DNA from 2 places in the Paraburkholderia bryophila genome. Region 2 is predicted to be linked to the other one. Evidence: riboswitches for the same ligand, from Rfam matches in the RefSeq annotation. Region 2 holds a riboswitch; the other holds the start of a gene.
What was found. Region 2 has a riboswitch for glycine ahead of GGD40_RS36150 (D-amino acid dehydrogenase). Riboswitches for the same ligand answer to the same signal wherever they lie in the genome.
Positions count from the first base shown of each region.

Region 1 (8,302 bases), on a different contig from region 2:
CGCCGACGGTGCGCGCCGGAAACGCGATATTCGACGTCGCAAGCGACATGGTGAGCACGGCGTCGGCAGCGAAGGCCTCGGCGATGCGTTCGGCCCGCGTGTTGTCTTTCGCGTCGATGTAGGTTTCAAGCGCGCGACGATAAGGTGCAAGCGGCAGCGAGGTCATGCGGGCGGTCTCCAGTGAACGGCGATGCCCGCCGACTTTCACCGTCGACGAGCCGCGTCACTCTAGCGCGAGCGCGCCGCCAAACCACCGAAGCACCTGTCGCTCGCGGGGTTTTGCGCACCACGCAGCGGCGCGACACGATACGGTAAGGCAAGGCACGACCCCAGCCCGCTCAAGGCTTCTGCAACAGCGCCTTCAAACTCGCCAGCCGGTCTTTCGGCGACATCGGCGCCTCATCCGCCGTAGGCGGCGGCGCATCATCGAGCAGCATCTCGGGAATGAAACGCGACGGCTCGCACACCACCGTCTCTCTCGCGCGCTTGCGCTTCTTGCACCAGTTCAGATGCAGACTGCGCTGCGCACGCGTAATCGCGACGTACATCAAGCGGCGTTCTTCCTCGATGCGCGCGTCGTCGATCGGCTCGTCGTCGGGGCCGCCGCGGTGCGGCATGATGCCTTCCTCGACGCCCACCAGAAACACGTGCGGGTACTCCAGCCCTTTCGACGCATGCACCGTCGACAACCGCACCGCGTCGGGATCTTCCTCGCGGCCTTCGAGCATCGACATCAGCGCGACCGTCTGAATCAGGCCAAGCAGGTTCTTGCCGGTGTCGCCGAGACCGTCGGCGGTGTCGTAGCCGGTTGCCTCGCTATTCGCGGCGCCTTCCGGCTCGGCCTTGGTGCCCTTGCGTTTTAGCCATTCCATGAACTCCAGCACGTTCTGCCACTTGGACTGCGCCTGACGTTCGTCGAACGCGTCGTACAGATAGGCCTCGTAGTGGATCGCGTCCATCAGTTCATCGAGCAGCGGGCCGGCGGCGTCTTTCTCCGCGCGATCGGTGAGGCGCTGCATGAAGTCGCAGAACACGCGCATCGGTTCGATCTGGCGCGGCGACAGGCGCGCTTCGATGCCGCCCATATACACCGCCTCGAACAGCGACACCTTCGCCTGACCCGCGAACGAACCGAGCGCTTCGAGCGTCGTATTGCCGACGCCGCGACGCGGCGTCGTGATCGCGCGGATGAACGCGGGGTCGTCGTTCGCGTTGGCGATCAGGCGCAGATACGCGCAGATGTCCTTGATCTCGGCCTTGTCGAAAAACGACTGCCCACCCGACAGCACATACGGAATCCGTTCCCGACGCAGCACCTGTTCAAAGATGCGCGCCTGGAAATTGCCGCGATACAGAATCGCATAGTCGCGGAAATTCGCGCGGCGCTCGAACTTGTGCGCGGACAGCCGGAACACCACGGACTCGGCTTCGTGTTCTTCGTCATTGCACGGCGTGACGGTGATCGTGTCGCCCATGCCGTGTTCGGACCACAGTTTCTTTTCGAACAGCTTCGGGTTATTCGCAATCACGTTGTTCGCGGCGGTCAGAATGCGCACCGTCGAACGATAGTTCTGCTCGAGCTTGATCAGGTGCAGCTTCGGAAAATCCTTGCTGAGCTGGCCGAGATTTTCGAGCGTCGCGCCGCGCCAGCCGTAGATCGCCTGATCGTCGTCGCCCACTGCGGTGAAAGCCGCGCGCTTGCCGGCCAGCTGCTTCACCAGTTCGTACTGGCACGCGTTGGTGTCCTGATACTCGTCGATCAGCAGATAGCGCAGCTTGTTTTGCCAGCGGTCGCGCACCGGCTCGTTTTTCTCGAAGAGCTCGGCGGGCAGGCGGATCAAATCGTCGAAATCGACTGCCTGATACGCGTGCAGCGTCGCCACGTAATTGCGGTAAACGATCGCGGCCTGATGCTCGTCTTCGTTCGCGGCGATCGCCATCGCCTGTTCCGGCATGATCATGCCGTTTTTCCACAGCGAGATGATCGACTGGATCTTGCGGATGAAACCCTTGTCCGTGGACCCCACCTGCTCCTGGATCATCCCGAAGCAATCGTCCGAATCCATGATCGAGAACTGCGGCTTTAGTCCGACGTGTTCCGCTTCCTGCCGCAGAATCTGCACGCCGAGCGAGTGGAAGGTGCAGACCGTCAACTGATTGACGGGCACTTTGCGGCCTTCCTTGCCGGGCGTGGTGAGCGTTTTGCCTTCGAGCAGCTTGCCCACGCGCTCGCGCATTTCCAGCGCGGCCTTGTTGGTGAATGTGACGGCGGCGATGTGGCGCGGCTCGAAGCCCTTGGCCTCGATCAGGTGCGCAATTTTCTGCGTGATCACGCGCGTCTTGCCGCTGCCGGCGCCGGCGAGCACGAGACACGGGCCGTCAAGATAACGGACCGCTTCATTCTGGGCGGGGTTCAGGCCTGCGGACATCGTGTGTGGATGGGTAATGCGGTTGAAGGCGGCGGAAGACGCGGCGGCCCGGCATTGCCGGCCGGCGGTCTGGAGGCCCAAGATCATGCTGCGTGGCACCGGCGGCTGGTACGGGTGCCCTGCGCGCCGCGCGGGTGTTCCGGCCCGCTTGGGTTCGCGCGAGAGGAGCGATGTTAACACGGATGAATATGACGGACGACGACGCTAGTCGACCTTCCGTGCCGCAGTGCCGGCTGACTTCGCCTGACAGGCACGCCGGACAATCCGTGACTGCCACGCCCGCGGGCCGCCGCCCGAACATGCCACAATTACAGCGTTGCGCGCCGACGCCGCGGTGGCCAGGCGGCGCGCCGTTTTTGCAGGAAGACACGCATGTCCGCATCGCTGAAGATTGGATTGATGGGTTACGGTTTTGCTGGCGCCACCTTTCATGCGCCGGTGATCGACCACTGCGGGCGCGCGAGCGTCGCGGCGATTGCGACGGGCCGGCCGGAGCAGGCGCTCGCCGACTATCCGCACGCGAAAGTGGTGGCCGATCTCGACGCGTTGCTCGCGCTCGAGGAAATCGACTGCGTCGTGATCGCGACGCCCAACGACACGCACTTCGACCTCGCGCGCCGCACGCTGGAAGCCGGCAAACACGTGGTGGTCGACAAGCCGGTCACGCTCACCGCCGCCGACGCGCATACGCTCGCCAACATCGCGCTGGCCCGCGGCAAGCGGTTCGTGCCGTTCCATAACCGCCGCTGGGACGGCGATTTCATGACCGTGCGCGACCTGCTCGCCGCCGGGACCTTGGGGCGCGTCACGCAATTCGAATCGCATTTCGACCGCTTTCGTCCGGAAGTGCGGCAACGCTGGCGCGAAGAGGCGTCGCGCGGCGGCGGCCTGCTGTTCGACCTTGGGCCGCATCTGATCGACCAGGCGCTCGCGTTATTCGGCGCGCCGCAGACCGTATCGGCGACCGTGCGCACGCATCGCGACGAAGCCAGCGCGCCGGACTACGTGCACATTCAACTCGGCTATGGCGAATTCGAGGTCGTGCTGCACGCCAGCGCGCTCACCATGCTGCTCGCGCCGCGGTTCGCGATCCACGGCACGCGCGGGAGCTACGTGAAATACGGGCTCGACACCCAGGAAGATCAGTTGAAGGCCGGTCTGCGCCCCGGCGACGAGGGCTTCGCCGCCGGCAATACAGCGGGCGTGCTGCGCGTGCTGGAAGGCGATCAGGAAGTGGAACAGGAACTGCCGACGCTTAACGGCGATTACGCCGGCTTCTACATTGCCCTCGCCGATGCGATCCAGAACGGCGTGAAATTCCCGGTCAGCGCTCAGGAAGCCGTCGACGTCATGACGATTATCGAACTGGCTGCGCGCAGTTCGGAGGAAGGCGTCCGTTTGCCGTTCGAGCGGATTCGCTAAGGGGTTGGCCGGCGGGTTGGCCGACGTCCGGCGACGGTCTGTGTACCCAAAACCCGGTTCACCAGCGTCGCCGCGCCGCCTGAAACTGACAAGCCCGAAAGGAACATAACGTTACAAATAAGCGCCCCTCTCCGGTCAGCGCGAACGCCGTCTTATCCGTTGCTACCCGGGTAGCACCAGAAAACGACAACGACTTCCGGAGAGTCCATGCCCCGTATCATTCGCGCAGTAGCAGCATGCGCTTTGCTCAGTTCGCTCGCCGCTTGCGTGGTGGCACCCCAACCGGCGCCGGCCCCGCGCCCTAACCCGCAGCAGATCGCGTATGAGCGCCTGCATCAGGTCGACGGCCGTATCGACAACCTGAGCCGCCGCATCGACGCTCACGTCAACCAAGGCTACTACCCGCCCCCGCAAGGCGGCGCGCTGCATCACCGCCTCGACGTGATCCGTCAGGAATCGCACGACATGGCGGCGCAACACGGCGGCGGGCTGTCCGGCGACGAACAGCGCGTGCTGAACCAGGAACTGGACAACGCGGCACACGCCATCGGCGAATAATCGCGCCAGTTCAGGTCATGCGGTACAAAAGAAGCGCGGGCATCACGTCCCGCGCTTTTTTTTGACAGGCGCAATCGCGCTGCGCCAATCCCCGCGCCGCTCGCGCGCCTTTATTTGACAAGCTCGGGGGCGTCGCGTACATTCGCCGCACGCGTCGGGAGAGCGTGCTGGCCGCTGAAAATCGCAGGCCGCGCCGCCGAAGGGGCACACCCGCAAACTCTCAGGCAAAAGGACCGACCGCGTCGAAAAACCCGCCTCCAGGCAACATCGGGGCTCCGGTTTTTCGCACTCTGGAGAGCGGCAGTAGCCATCTGCAAATGCAGATTCCGGCAGGCTGCCCACCGAAGGGGCGCGCGTTTCACCGCGACACGTCAACGTGTTCGCGGCAACGCAATCTCTCAGGTATCGAGGACAGAGGGGCCATGCAGCGCATCGCTCGCAGCCATCAGGCCGCGAGGCGTCGTGCCGCATGGCCTTTTTTGTTTCGCGAGACGCCTGAGGCCCCATGACCGAACTCAAACACACCCCGCTCCACGCCACCCATCGTGCGCTCAACGCCCGCATGGTCGATTTCGGCGGCTGGGACATGCCCGTCAACTATGGCTCGCAGATCGACGAACACCGCGCGGTGCGCACCGACGCCGGCATGTTCGACGTCTCGCACATGTGCGTCGTCGATTTCACCGGCGAGCGCGTGCGCGCGTTCTTCGACTACGCACTGGCCAATAACGTCGGCAAGCTGCAAACCCCGGGTCGCGCGCTCTACTCCTGTCTGCTGAACCCGAACGGCGGCGTGATCGACGATCTGATCGTCTATTACTTCGGCGAAGATCACTTCCGCGTGGTCGTCAACGCCGGCACCGCCGACAAAGACATCGCGTGGTTCGGCCAGCTCAACGCCGAAGGCAGCTTCGGCCTGACCATCACGCCGCGTCGCGATTACGCGATCGTCGCCGTGCAAGGCCCGAACGCGCGCGATAAAGTCTGGCAAACCGTGCCGGCCGCGCGCGCCGCGACTGAAACGTTGAAGCCGTTCAACGCCGCCCGTATCGACGGCACGCCGTTTGGCGAACTCACCGTAGCCCGCACCGGCTACACCGGCGAAGACGGCTTCGAAATCATCGTGCCGGCGGAACACGTCGCCGCCCTGTGGGACGCGCTGCTGGCGCAAGGCGTCCGCCCGGCCGGCCTCGGCGCGCGCGACACGCTGCGCCTCGAAGCCGGCATGAACCTGTACGGCCAGGATATGGACGACAACGTCTCGCCGCTCGACGCCGGTCTCGCATGGACCGTCGACCTCACGTCGCCGCGTGCCTTCGTCGGCAAGGACAAGCTGGAAGCGGACGGCTCGCAGGCCGCGTTCGTCGGCCTGATCCTGCTGAAAGACAACGGCAAGGCCGCAGGCGTGCTGCGTGCTCATCAGAAAGTCGTCACGCCGCACGGCGAAGGCGAAATCACCAGCGGCACGTTTTCCCCGACCATGCAGGAATCGATCGCCTTTGCGCGCGTGCCGAAAGGCGTGCAGCCGGGCGACACCGTTCACGTTCAGATTCGTGACAAAAACGTTCCCGCAAGCGTGGTAAAACTGCCGTTCGTGCGCAACGGCAAAGTGCTCGCGGTTTAAGCAGGCCGGCGCGTACGCTTCCCCCTTTATTGAACACCATCCGAACACCGCATAGGAGCATCCGATGAGCATCCCGGCCGATCTGAAATATACCGAATCGCACGAATGGGTCCGCACTGAAGCGGACGGCACGCTGACGGTCGGCATTACCGACCACGCGCAGGAAGCGCTCGGCGATATCGTCTTCTTCGAAGTCCAGGAACTCGGCAAGAACGTCGAAGCCGGCGACACCGTCGCCGTGATCGAATCGGTGAAAGCCGCTTCCGATATCTACGCACCGGTCTCGGGCGAAATCATCGAAGCGAACACCGCCGTTGCCGACACGCCCGATTCGGTGAACACCACGCCGTACGACAGCTGGCTCTTCAAGATCAAGCCGTCCGACGATGCCACGCACGATCGTCTGATCGATGCCGACGCGTACGCCAAGGCCATCGGCGCCTGATTCACCTTTACGTTTAACCCGTCAGGTGCGGCGGGTCCCTTTCGAAAGAACGGACAGCCGCACCGCCAGGAACACCCATGAAGCTCGAACACCCGGATCGTCTGATGAACCGCACTCCTCTCTCGCTCGCCGCGCTCGAAGTGCATGACGCCTTCGCCGAACGGCACATCGGCCCGGATACGGCCGACCAGCACGCCATGCTCGAAGCCCTCGGCTTCGCATCGCGCGCCGCGTTGATCGACGCCGTCATTCCGAAGACGATCCGCCGCACCGAAACGCTGCCGCTCGGCCCCTTCGCGCAACCGAAGAGCGAAGCCGAAGCACTCGCCGCGTTGCGTGAACTCGCGGACAAGAACCAGGTGTTCCGCTCGTACATCGGGCAGGGCTATTACAACGCGCACACCCCGACGGTGATCCTGCGCAACGTGCTGGAAAATCCGGCGTGGTACACCGCGTACACGCCGTATCAGCCGGAAATCTCGCAAGGCCGTCTTGAAGCGCTGCTGAACTTCCAGCAGATGATCGTCGACCTGACCGGTCTGGCGATCTCGAACGCGTCGCTGCTCGACGAAGCGACCGCCGCCGCCGAAGCGATGACGCTGCTGCAACGCGTGGGCAAGTCGAAGTCGACCGTGTTCTTCGTCGCCGACGACGTGCTGCCGCAAACCATCGAAGTGGTGAAGACGCGCGCCACGCCGGTCGGCATCGAAGTGAAAGTGGGCCCGGCTGCTGAAGCCGCCAGCGCGAATGCGTTCGGCGTGCTGCTGCAATACCCCGGCGTAAACGGCGACGTGCGCGACTACCGCGCGCTCACCGAAGCGATCCACGCCGCGGGCGGTCATGTGGTGGTCGCCGCCGACCTGCTCGCGCTGACCGTGCTCACGCCGCCGGGCGAATGGGGCGCGGACGTGGCCGTCGGCAACACGCAGCGGTTCGGCGTGCCGGTTGGTTTCGGCGGTCCGCACGCGGCTTACCTCGCGGTGCGTGACGAATTCAAGCGTCAGATGCCGGGCCGTCTCGTCGGCGTCACCGTCGACGCGCAAGGCAATCCCGCGCTGCGCCTCGCGCTGCAAACGCGCGAACAACATATTCGCCGCGAGAAGGCGACCTCGAACGTGTGTACCGCGCAAGCGCTGCTCGCCATCATGGCCAGCATGTACGCGGTGTATCACGGCCCGCACGGTCTGAAGACGATCGCGCTGCGCGTGAACCGCATCGCCGCGCTGCTCGCCGAAGGCGCACAGCAACTCGGCTACACGCTCGCCAACGAAAACTTCTTCGACACGCTTACGTTCAACAGCGGCGCACGCACGCAAGCGCTGCACGACGCGGCGAACGCGAAGCGCATCAACCTGCGCCGCGTGAGCGACACGCAAGTGGGCCTGTCGATCGACGAAACCACCTCGCGCCGCGACCTGGCCGATCTGCTCGCGGTGTTCGCCGAAGCCGCCGGTTCGAAAGACGTGCCGCAGATCGACACGCTCGACGAAAAACTCGCGGCGTCGAACACCGCGTCGGTGCCGGCCGCGCTCGAACGCACCAGCGCGTACCTCACGCACCACGTGTTCAACCGTCACCATTCTGAAACGGAAATGCTGCGCTATCTGCGTAGCCTCTCCGACAAAGACCTCGCGCTCGACCGCTCGATGATCCCGCTCGGCTCGTGCACGATGAAGCTGAACGCGACGTCGGAAATGCTACCGGTCACGTGGCCCGAATTCGGTCAGATCCATCCGTTCGCACCGGCTGAGCAAACCGTCGGCTACCGCGAAATGATCGATCAGCTCGAAGAAATGCTGGTCGCCGCGACGGGTTATGCGGCGG
Region 1 is NZ_JACCAS010000001.1:2,944,120-2,952,421, reverse strand. It holds gene GGD40_RS13055 (hypothetical protein) at 1-166, opposite strand, end outside; gene GGD40_RS13050 (UvrD-helicase domain-containing protein) at 339-2,429, opposite strand; gene GGD40_RS13045 (oxidoreductase) at 2,802-3,851, shown strand; gene GGD40_RS13040 (hypothetical protein) at 4,059-4,409, shown strand; glycine riboswitch at 4,555-4,655, shown strand; glycine riboswitch at 4,690-4,834, shown strand; gene gcvT (glycine cleavage system aminomethyltransferase GcvT) at 4,915-6,033, shown strand; gene gcvH (glycine cleavage system protein GcvH) at 6,098-6,478, shown strand; gene gcvP (aminomethyl-transferring glycine dehydrogenase) at 6,556-8,302, shown strand, end outside.
Region 1: another riboswitch for glycine. It lies ahead of gcvT (glycine cleavage system aminomethyltransferase GcvT); the one in region 2 lies ahead of GGD40_RS36150 (D-amino acid dehydrogenase).

Region 2 (8,302 bases):
CAAGGTGGTCAGCAACGCGCCCGACTGGCTCGGCAAGCCTAGCACCCGGTTCATGTTCTGCTCGAAACGCGGCACGCGGCTGCTGCTGCCTTCCATCACCAGGCTCAGCCGTTTCAGACCGTCGACGGCGGTCAGCACTTCGGCTTCGGTGGCGTTCATCACCGGCGCGCGGCCGGTTTTCTGATTGCAACCCAGGGTCAGCGCGTTCAACGACAGCGGATAACTGTCCGGCACGGTGTGCTGCTTTTCGACGAGCACGCTGAGCACGCGCCCTTCGAGCAAGGTCAACGCGCGGAGGGAGGGACGGGAAACAGCGTCGGGAGTGGTGTTCATGGATGATGTTGCGGCTGGAGTCGCCGGGTCTCGTAGATGGGGTGCGTTGCCTTGCACAGCCTGGCGGCGCTTTCTGGATGGCGGCCCCTATGATAAACGGGCCAGACGGTGCGCGGTGGATCAAACCCGGTCGCAGCGCGTCCACGTACGCGCTGCGAGCGGTGAACGCAGGGCCGAACTTCAATCCACCTTTTTGTTCCAATTGACGAATTTCCATATTCGAGATAATTTCCCGAATATGGAACAAACGCTCCCCGACGACAACGCCATCGACCGCCGCATCGCGCAGCGTCTGCGAGCGCTACGCGCCGAACGCAACTGGTCGCTCGACGATCTCGCGCGGCTCAGCGGCGTCAGCCGCGCCACGCTGTCACGCCTCGAAAACGCCGCCGTGAGCCCGACCGCGAGCGTGCTCGGCAAGCTGTGCGTGGCCTACGGCCTGCCGATGTCGCGCCTCATGCATATGGTCGAAGAGGACTTCGCGCCGCTAGTGCCGCGCGCCGCGCAGCCCTTGTGGAGCGACGACGCCGCCGGCTTCCGGCGCCGCTCCGTGTCGCCGCCCGCGCAGGCGTTGGCCGGCGAGGCGCTGGAGTGCGAACTCGAACCCGGCGCGCACATTAGCTACGACGAGTCGCCAAGGCCCGGGCTTGAACATCATCTGATTTTGCTGGAAGGCCAACTGCGGATCACCGTCGACGGTCAAAGCCACGACCTGCAACCTGGCGACTGCCTGCGCTACCGGCTCTTCGGCCCGAGCGCTTTCGAGACGCCCGCACACAGCGGGGCCCATTATTTTCTTTTCATTGTGTGAGCCGAGATGAGCGCCATGACCATCACCCCCTTTTCCGCCGACGATCTCGAACGCCATCTGCCGGAACTCGGCGCGCTGCTGCATGCGTGCGTGCATGACGGCGCCAGCGTCGGTTTCGTGCTGCCCCACGGTCTCGACGAGAGCGAAGCGTTCTGGCGCGGCAAGGTGTTGCCGACGCTGCGAAGCGGCCGGCTGGTTCTGCTCGTCGCGCGCGAGGGCGACGTGATCGCCGGCACCGTGCAACTGGATTACGACACGATGCCAAACCAGCGACATCGCGCCGATGTGCGCAAGCTGCTGATTCATCCGGCGTGGCGTCGTCGGGGAATCGCCCGTGCCTTGATGATTGAGTTGGAGCGGCACGCGCAGCGTTTGCAGCGCAGCCTGCTCACGCTCGACACGCGTACCGGCGATCATGCCGAGCCGCTTTATACCGCGCTGGGTTATCGGGCGGTCGGCGTGATCCCCGGTTACGCGCAGGGTCCGGATGAAGCGTGTCTGGAGGCGGCCACGTTCATGTATAAATCGCTCGAAGCGGCGGACGCGCAAACGACGGCGTGATCTATGCGGCGCTCGCGGTGGCCGCTTACCGTTGTTCGCGCGCCGCGCTCTCCGCGCTCAATGTAAAGCGCTCCGCTGACCGCGCAGCCCCGCTCAACAACGCGAATCAACGACGCGAATCGAGCGCGATCCGCACCGCGAGTCCGGCGAGCACCGTGCCCATCAGCCAGCGCTGCACCCTCAGCCACACGGGGCGCCCCGCGAGAAACCCGGCGATCGACCCCGCCATGCTCGCGATAATCGCATTCACCGTCACGCTGACCACGATCTGCACGCAGCCCAAAGCAAGCGACTGCGACAGCACGCTGCCATGTCCCGGCGAAATGAATTGCGGCAGCAGCGACAGATACATCACCGCGATCTTCGGATTCGCGAGGTTGGTGACGAAGCCCATGGTGAACAGCTTACGGGGGCTGTCGTGCGGCAGGTCGCGCACCTGGAACGGCGAGCGGCCGCCGGGTTTGACTGCCTGCCACGCGAGATACAGCAGATACAGCGCACCGCCGAAGCGCAACGCGTCGTACGCGAAAGGCACCGTGAGCAACAGCGCCGTAATGCCGAACGCCGCGCAGAACATATAGAACACGAAACCGAGCGCCACGCCGCCGAGAGACACGAGACCGGCGCGCTTGCCCTGGCAGAGCGATCGCGAGATCAGATAGATCATGTTCGGTCCCGGCGTGAGCACCATGCCCAATGAAACCAGACCGAAAGCGAGCAGCGTTGTGAAGGCGGGCACGGCATTCTCCTCGTTGACGAGTGGGGGATTGTGCCGCCGACTATAGCCGATCGCCGCCACGCCGACCCGGTACACAATCGCAACGCACGGACAGGACAGCACACACGCATTCACTCATTCACGCGCGTTGCGCTGCGCTGCAGCGCAACGCACGAAACACTTGCGGCAATAATTTTTGCCCGGTATCGTCGTACCGTTCTGCAATGCAGCGCGGGAGAGATCGTCATGCGGTAAGTGACGACGCCGACGGAGCAACCGCCCCGGAAACTCTCAGGCAAAAGGACCGCGCAGCAGGAACATCTGGAGAGCGACGCCGCTGACACTCGCGCGCGTCCACCGAAGGGGATTCCCCACTCCGGCTCGCATCGGGCCGGCATGGCGCGGGAAGAAACTCTCAGGTACAGGGACAGATGGGGCATCGACGCCGGTTTCGACACGAAATCGACACCGGTGATGCTCAACTTATCTGGACCATGTCATGTCACGAATCGCCATTATCGGCGCCGGCATTACCGGCGTCACGACGGCTCACGCCCTCGCGCAACGCGGCCACCACGTCACCGTTTTCGAGCGCCATCGCTATGCGGCGATGGAGACGTCGTTTGCCAACGGCGGCCAGTTATCGGCCAGCAACGCCGAAGTCTGGAACAGCACCGCCACCGTGCTGAAGGGTCTACGCTGGATGCTCACGCGCGACGCCCCACTGCTGCTCAATCCGCTGCCCACGTGGCACAAATATTCGTGGATGGGCGAATTCCTGCGGCAGATCCCGCACTATCGGAGCAACACGGTCGAGACCGTGCGGCTCGCGATTGCCGCGCGCGAACATCTGTTTTCGACGGCGCGTAGCGAAGGCATCGAGTTCGATCTCGAGCGGCGCGGCATTCTGCATATCTACAAGACGCAGAAGGATTTCGCTGCGGCGAACAAGGTGAATGCGTTGCTGCGCGAAGGCGGCCTTGACCGAAATCCGGTGTCGGCGACCGAGTTGCAGCGGATCGAACCCACGCTGCAAGGCGATTTCTTCGGCGGTTTTTTCACGCCGTCCGATTCGACCGGCGACATCCACAAGTTCACGCGCGGTCTCGCGGATGCCTGTGTGCGGCACGGCGTCGAGTTTCACTACGATGCCGAGATCACGGCGATCGATCAGCCCGCAGAGGGCAAGTTTTCGCTGACGGTCAATCTGGAAGGCGAGTCGCAGCGCTTTGCGTTCGAGCGGATCGTCGTATGCGCCGGCGTGAAGAGTCGCGATTTCGCGGCGATGCTGGGCGATCACGTGAACATCTATCCGGTGAAAGGCTATTCGATCACCGTCTGTCTCGACGACGAGACCAGTCAACAGCGCGCGCCATGGGTGAGCCTGCTTGACGATAGCGCGAAGATCGTCACGAGCCGGCTCGGCGCGGATCGATTCCGGGTGGCGGGCACGGCGGAGATCAACGGCTTCAACCGCGATATCCGCTCGGACCGGATTGCGCCGCTGGTGGACTGGACACGGCGTTACTTCCCCGAAGTGTCGACTTCGCGCGTGATTCCGTGGGCGGGTTTGCGGCCGATGTTGCCGAGCATGCTGCCCAAGGTGGGACGTGGCAAACGGCAAGGCGTGTTCTACAACACGGGGCACGGGCATCTGGGGTGGACGTTGTCGGCGGCGACGGCGCAGGCGGTGGCTAGCGCGATTCAATAGCCTCGGGGTGTAGCGCGCGCCTGCTGCGGAAAGTATCGATACAGCAGGCGCGAACGCCGTGAATGGAGATCAAAAGCGGCCGTGGTCGAATGCAAAGTCCGTCACATCTGCTAGTGTTCTCCCACCCCCGCAATCTCTGTGGAGAACCCATGCCACACAACCGTTCTGCGAAACACACCAGCAGCAGACCGCGCCTGACCGACACCCAGATCGCCGCCGAAGCGACCCGTCGTCTCGCCTGGGACACCGCCGTCCCCGAACACGCCATCAAGGTCAAAGTCGCCGCTGGCCGCATCACGCTGCACGGCGAACTGCAACGCGATCAGCAACGAACCGCCGCACTCGAAGACGTCACGCGTCTGTTCGGCGTCACCGGCGTGTCGGATCGCACGACCATCAAGGCGAAATAAGCGGCGAAACAAGAGGCCAAATAACAGGCAAAATAAGCTCAGTGCGCCTCGGCGTGCAACAACGTCCGGCAATGCCTCGCGATCTGCTTTTCCTCTTCGGTATGAATGGCCCTCACCTTGCCCGCCGCGTCGCCCTCCACGAGTCCCATGAACGCGAGCCCGTCACACACGCGGCGGCGAATTTCCGCACTGTGCTCGCCGATGCCTCCGGTGAACACCAGCAGATCGATCCCACCGAGCAGAGCGGCGTAAGCGCCGATCGTCTTGCGAACCGCTGTAGAAAACGCATCGAGCGCCAGCGCCGCATTGGCGTCGCCCGACGCGGCGAGTTTTTCCAGCGCCTGCATATCGCTTTCGCCATCCGTATAACCGGCGAGGCCGCTGTGCCGATTCAATAGCGTCTCCAACGCGGCGGCGTCCAACTTCTCGACCCGCATCAGATACAACAGCACACCGGGATCGAGATCGCCGCTGCGCGTGCCCATCGGCACACCGCCGGTCGGCGTCAACCCCATCGACGTATCGACCGATTGACCGTCGCGCAACGCGCACAGGCTCGCCCCATTGCCGAGATGCGCGAATACCGCCCGCGACGGCAACGCAGCGCCAAGCTGCGTCACCAGCGACTCATACGACAGCCCGTGAAAGCCGTAGCGGATCACCCCCGACTTCACATACCGCCGCGGCAACGCGAGTTGCGCCGCGCGCGGCGGCAACGTTGCATGAAACGCGGTATCGAAGCAGGCGAAATGCGGCGCGTCGCCGAAAATCCGCGCGGCCTCGTCGATCAGTGCGAGCGCCGGCGGAATATGCAGCGGCGCGAAATGCACGGCGTCCTGTAGCCGTTGACGCACTTCGGGCGTGAGCCGTTGATGCTTGCGCAAATGCGGCCCGCCATGCACCACCCGATGCCCAACCGCCGCGGGCCGCCCGTGACCCTGCTGCGCGAGCACCTCGGCGAGCTTGCGCAACGCGTCGGTCTGCGACTCGAGCACCCGCTCCTGCTGCACCAGCACGCGGCCGTCGGGCGCCTTGATCAGCAGGCTGCCGTCGCTGCGCCCGATGCCTTCCGCACTGCCGGCGAGCAGCAACGCTTCGTCGCCGCCGGCATAGGTGAACAGCCCGAACTTCAGCGACGACGACCCGCTGTTCAGCACCAGAATCGTCGGCACCGGGGCGCGCTCTTGTGTGTCCATAGCCTGCCTCGCTCAGCCTTTCCAGGTCCAGTTGCGGATCTCTTCCTTGTCGATGCCTTCGGCATGCGCATAAGCAAGATGTTCGATGATCTGGCCGCGCAGCCATTCCTTCGCATGATCGCCGACGCCGCGCAGCGCCGGCACGCGATCGATCACGTCGATGGCAAGCGAGAAACGGTCTACCTGGTTGATGATCGCCAGTTCGAGCGGCGTGTTGATGTTGCCCTTCTCGTGATAGCCGTGCACGTGCAGATTGTCGTGATTGGTGCGGTTATAGGTCAGCTTGTGCACCAGCGAAGCATACGAATGGAAGTTGAAAATCACCGGCTTGCTGGTGGTGAACAGCGAATCGAAATCGCGGCTCGACAGCCCGTGCGGATGCGCATGCTCGGGCATCAAACGAAACAGATCGACCACGTTGACGAAGCGGATCTTCAGATCGGCGAAACGCGCCTTCAGAATCTCTACCGCGGCGAGCGCTTCCATGGTCGCGATGTCGCCCGCGCAGGCGATCACCACGTCCGGTTCGACGCCCTGATCGGTCGACGCCCAGTCCCAGATGCCGATGCCCTTGGTGCAATGCGTGACGGCCGCGTCCATGTCGAGATACTGCAGATGCGGCTGCTTGTCGGCGACGATCACGTTGACGTAGTCGCGCGAACGCAGGCAATGATCGGCGACGCTCAGCAGGCAGTTCGCGTCGGGTGGCAGATAAATACGTACCACGTCCGGGCTTTTATTCGTGACCACGTCGAGAAAGCCCGGGTCCTGATGCGTGAAGCCGTTGTGATCCTGACGCCAGACCAGCGACGTGATCAGCAGATTGATCGACGGCACCGGCTGCCGCCAGCCGAGGTCGCGCTTGGCTTTTTCCAGCCACTTGGCGTGCTGGTTGAACATCGAATCGATCACGTGGACAAACGCTTCGTAGGTCGCGAACAGGCCGTGACGGCCGGTCAGCACGTAACCTTCGAACCAGCCTTCGAGCGTGTGTTCGCTCAGCATTTCCATCACGCGGCCGTCGGTGGCGAGGTCGCCGCCGTCGGCATCGCTCGCTTCGGTCTGCGCGAGCCAGGTCTTTTCGGACGCCTCGTAGATCGCCGTCAGCTTGTTGCTGGCCGTCTCGTCGGGGCCGAATACGCGGAAGTTCGTCATGTTGTTGCGCATCACGTCGCGCAGGAACGTGCCGAGCACTTCGGTGGGCGACGTGTACGAGCCGGCCGGTTTTTTCACCGCGACGGCGTAGTCGCTGAACGCCGGCAGGTCGAGCGTCTTGCACAGCAAACCGCCGTTCGCGTGCGGATTGGCGCTGATACGGCGCGCGCCTTCGGGCGCGAGTTCGCGCAGTTCTTCGACGAGACGCCCCGCTTCGTCGAACAACGACTCGGGCTCGTAACTGCGCAGCCAGTGCTCGACCAGCTTCAGGCTTTTGCCATTCGTGACGGGATCGAGCACCGGCACCTGGTGCGCGCGCCACGAGCCTTCCACTTTATGGCCGTCTACTTCTTTCGGACCGGTCCAGCCTTTCGGCGAGCGCAGCACGATCATCGGCCAGCGTGGTCGCGTGGCGTCGTTGCGTTCGCGCGCATGCTGCTGGATCGCGCGGATTTCGCCGATGCATTGTTCGAGCGTCGCGGCCATCTGCTGATGCATCGTGTCGGGGTCATCGCCTTCGACAAAATACGGCTTGTGGCCGTAGCCGGTCAGCAGCGCTTCGAGTTCTTCACGCGGAATCCGCGCGAGGATGGTCGGATTGGCGATCTTGTAGCCGTTCAGATGCAGCACAGGCAGCACCGCGCCGTCGCGGATCGGGTTGAGGAATTTGTTCGAGTGCCACGAGGTGGCGAGCGGGCCGGTCTCGGCTTCGCCGTCGCCGATCATCACGGTAACGATCAGGTCGGGGTTGTCGAACGCCGCGCCGTAGCCGTGCGACAGGCTATAGCCGAGTTCACCGCCTTCGTGAATCGAGCCCGGCGTTTCGGGCGTGCAATGCGAACCGATGCCGCCGGGAAACGAGAACTGGCGAAAGAAGCGCCGCATGCCGGCTTCGTCTTCGCTGCGGTCCGGATAGATTTCCGAGTAGTGTCCTTCGAGGTAGCAATGGGCGAGCGTGGCCGGCGCGCCATGACCGGGGCCCGCAATGTAGATCAGATTCAGATCGAGCTTGCGGATCATCCGGTTCAGATGCACCAGCAGGAAGCTTTGCCCCGGATCGGAGCCCCAATGGCCCAGCAGGCGATTCTTGATGTGTTCGGGTTTGAGCGGCTCGCGCAACAGCGGGTTGTCGCGCAGGTAGATCATGCCGGCCGACAGGTAATTGCAGGCTCGCCAGTAGCGGTCCATCTTGCGCAGCGTGTCGGGATCCAGAATAGCGGGCGGGGTCGCACGTGAGGTTGCTTCGGCCATGGCGTCACTCCTCGAAAAGGACTGTCAGGCAGGTTAGCGGGTGCTGCAGCGATGATGCGTGACATGCGCGGGTTTTAAAAAAACGACAAAACGGCCGGTTTGTCATGCGCATGACATAACGAAAGCGTCAAAGCAAAGACCCGACGCGCAGGGCGT
Region 2 is NZ_JACCAS010000002.1:3,421,330-3,429,631, forward strand. It holds gene GGD40_RS36130 (YceH family protein) at 1-333, opposite strand, end outside; gene GGD40_RS36135 (helix-turn-helix domain-containing protein) at 572-1,144, shown strand; gene GGD40_RS36140 (GNAT family N-acetyltransferase) at 1,151-1,705, shown strand; gene GGD40_RS36145 (LysE family translocator) at 1,812-2,444, opposite strand; glycine riboswitch at 2,646-2,740, shown strand; gene GGD40_RS36150 (D-amino acid dehydrogenase) at 2,923-4,134, shown strand; gene GGD40_RS36155 (BON domain-containing protein) at 4,284-4,544, shown strand; gene GGD40_RS36160 (acetate/propionate family kinase) at 4,583-5,740, opposite strand; gene GGD40_RS36165 (phosphoketolase family protein) at 5,753-8,146, opposite strand.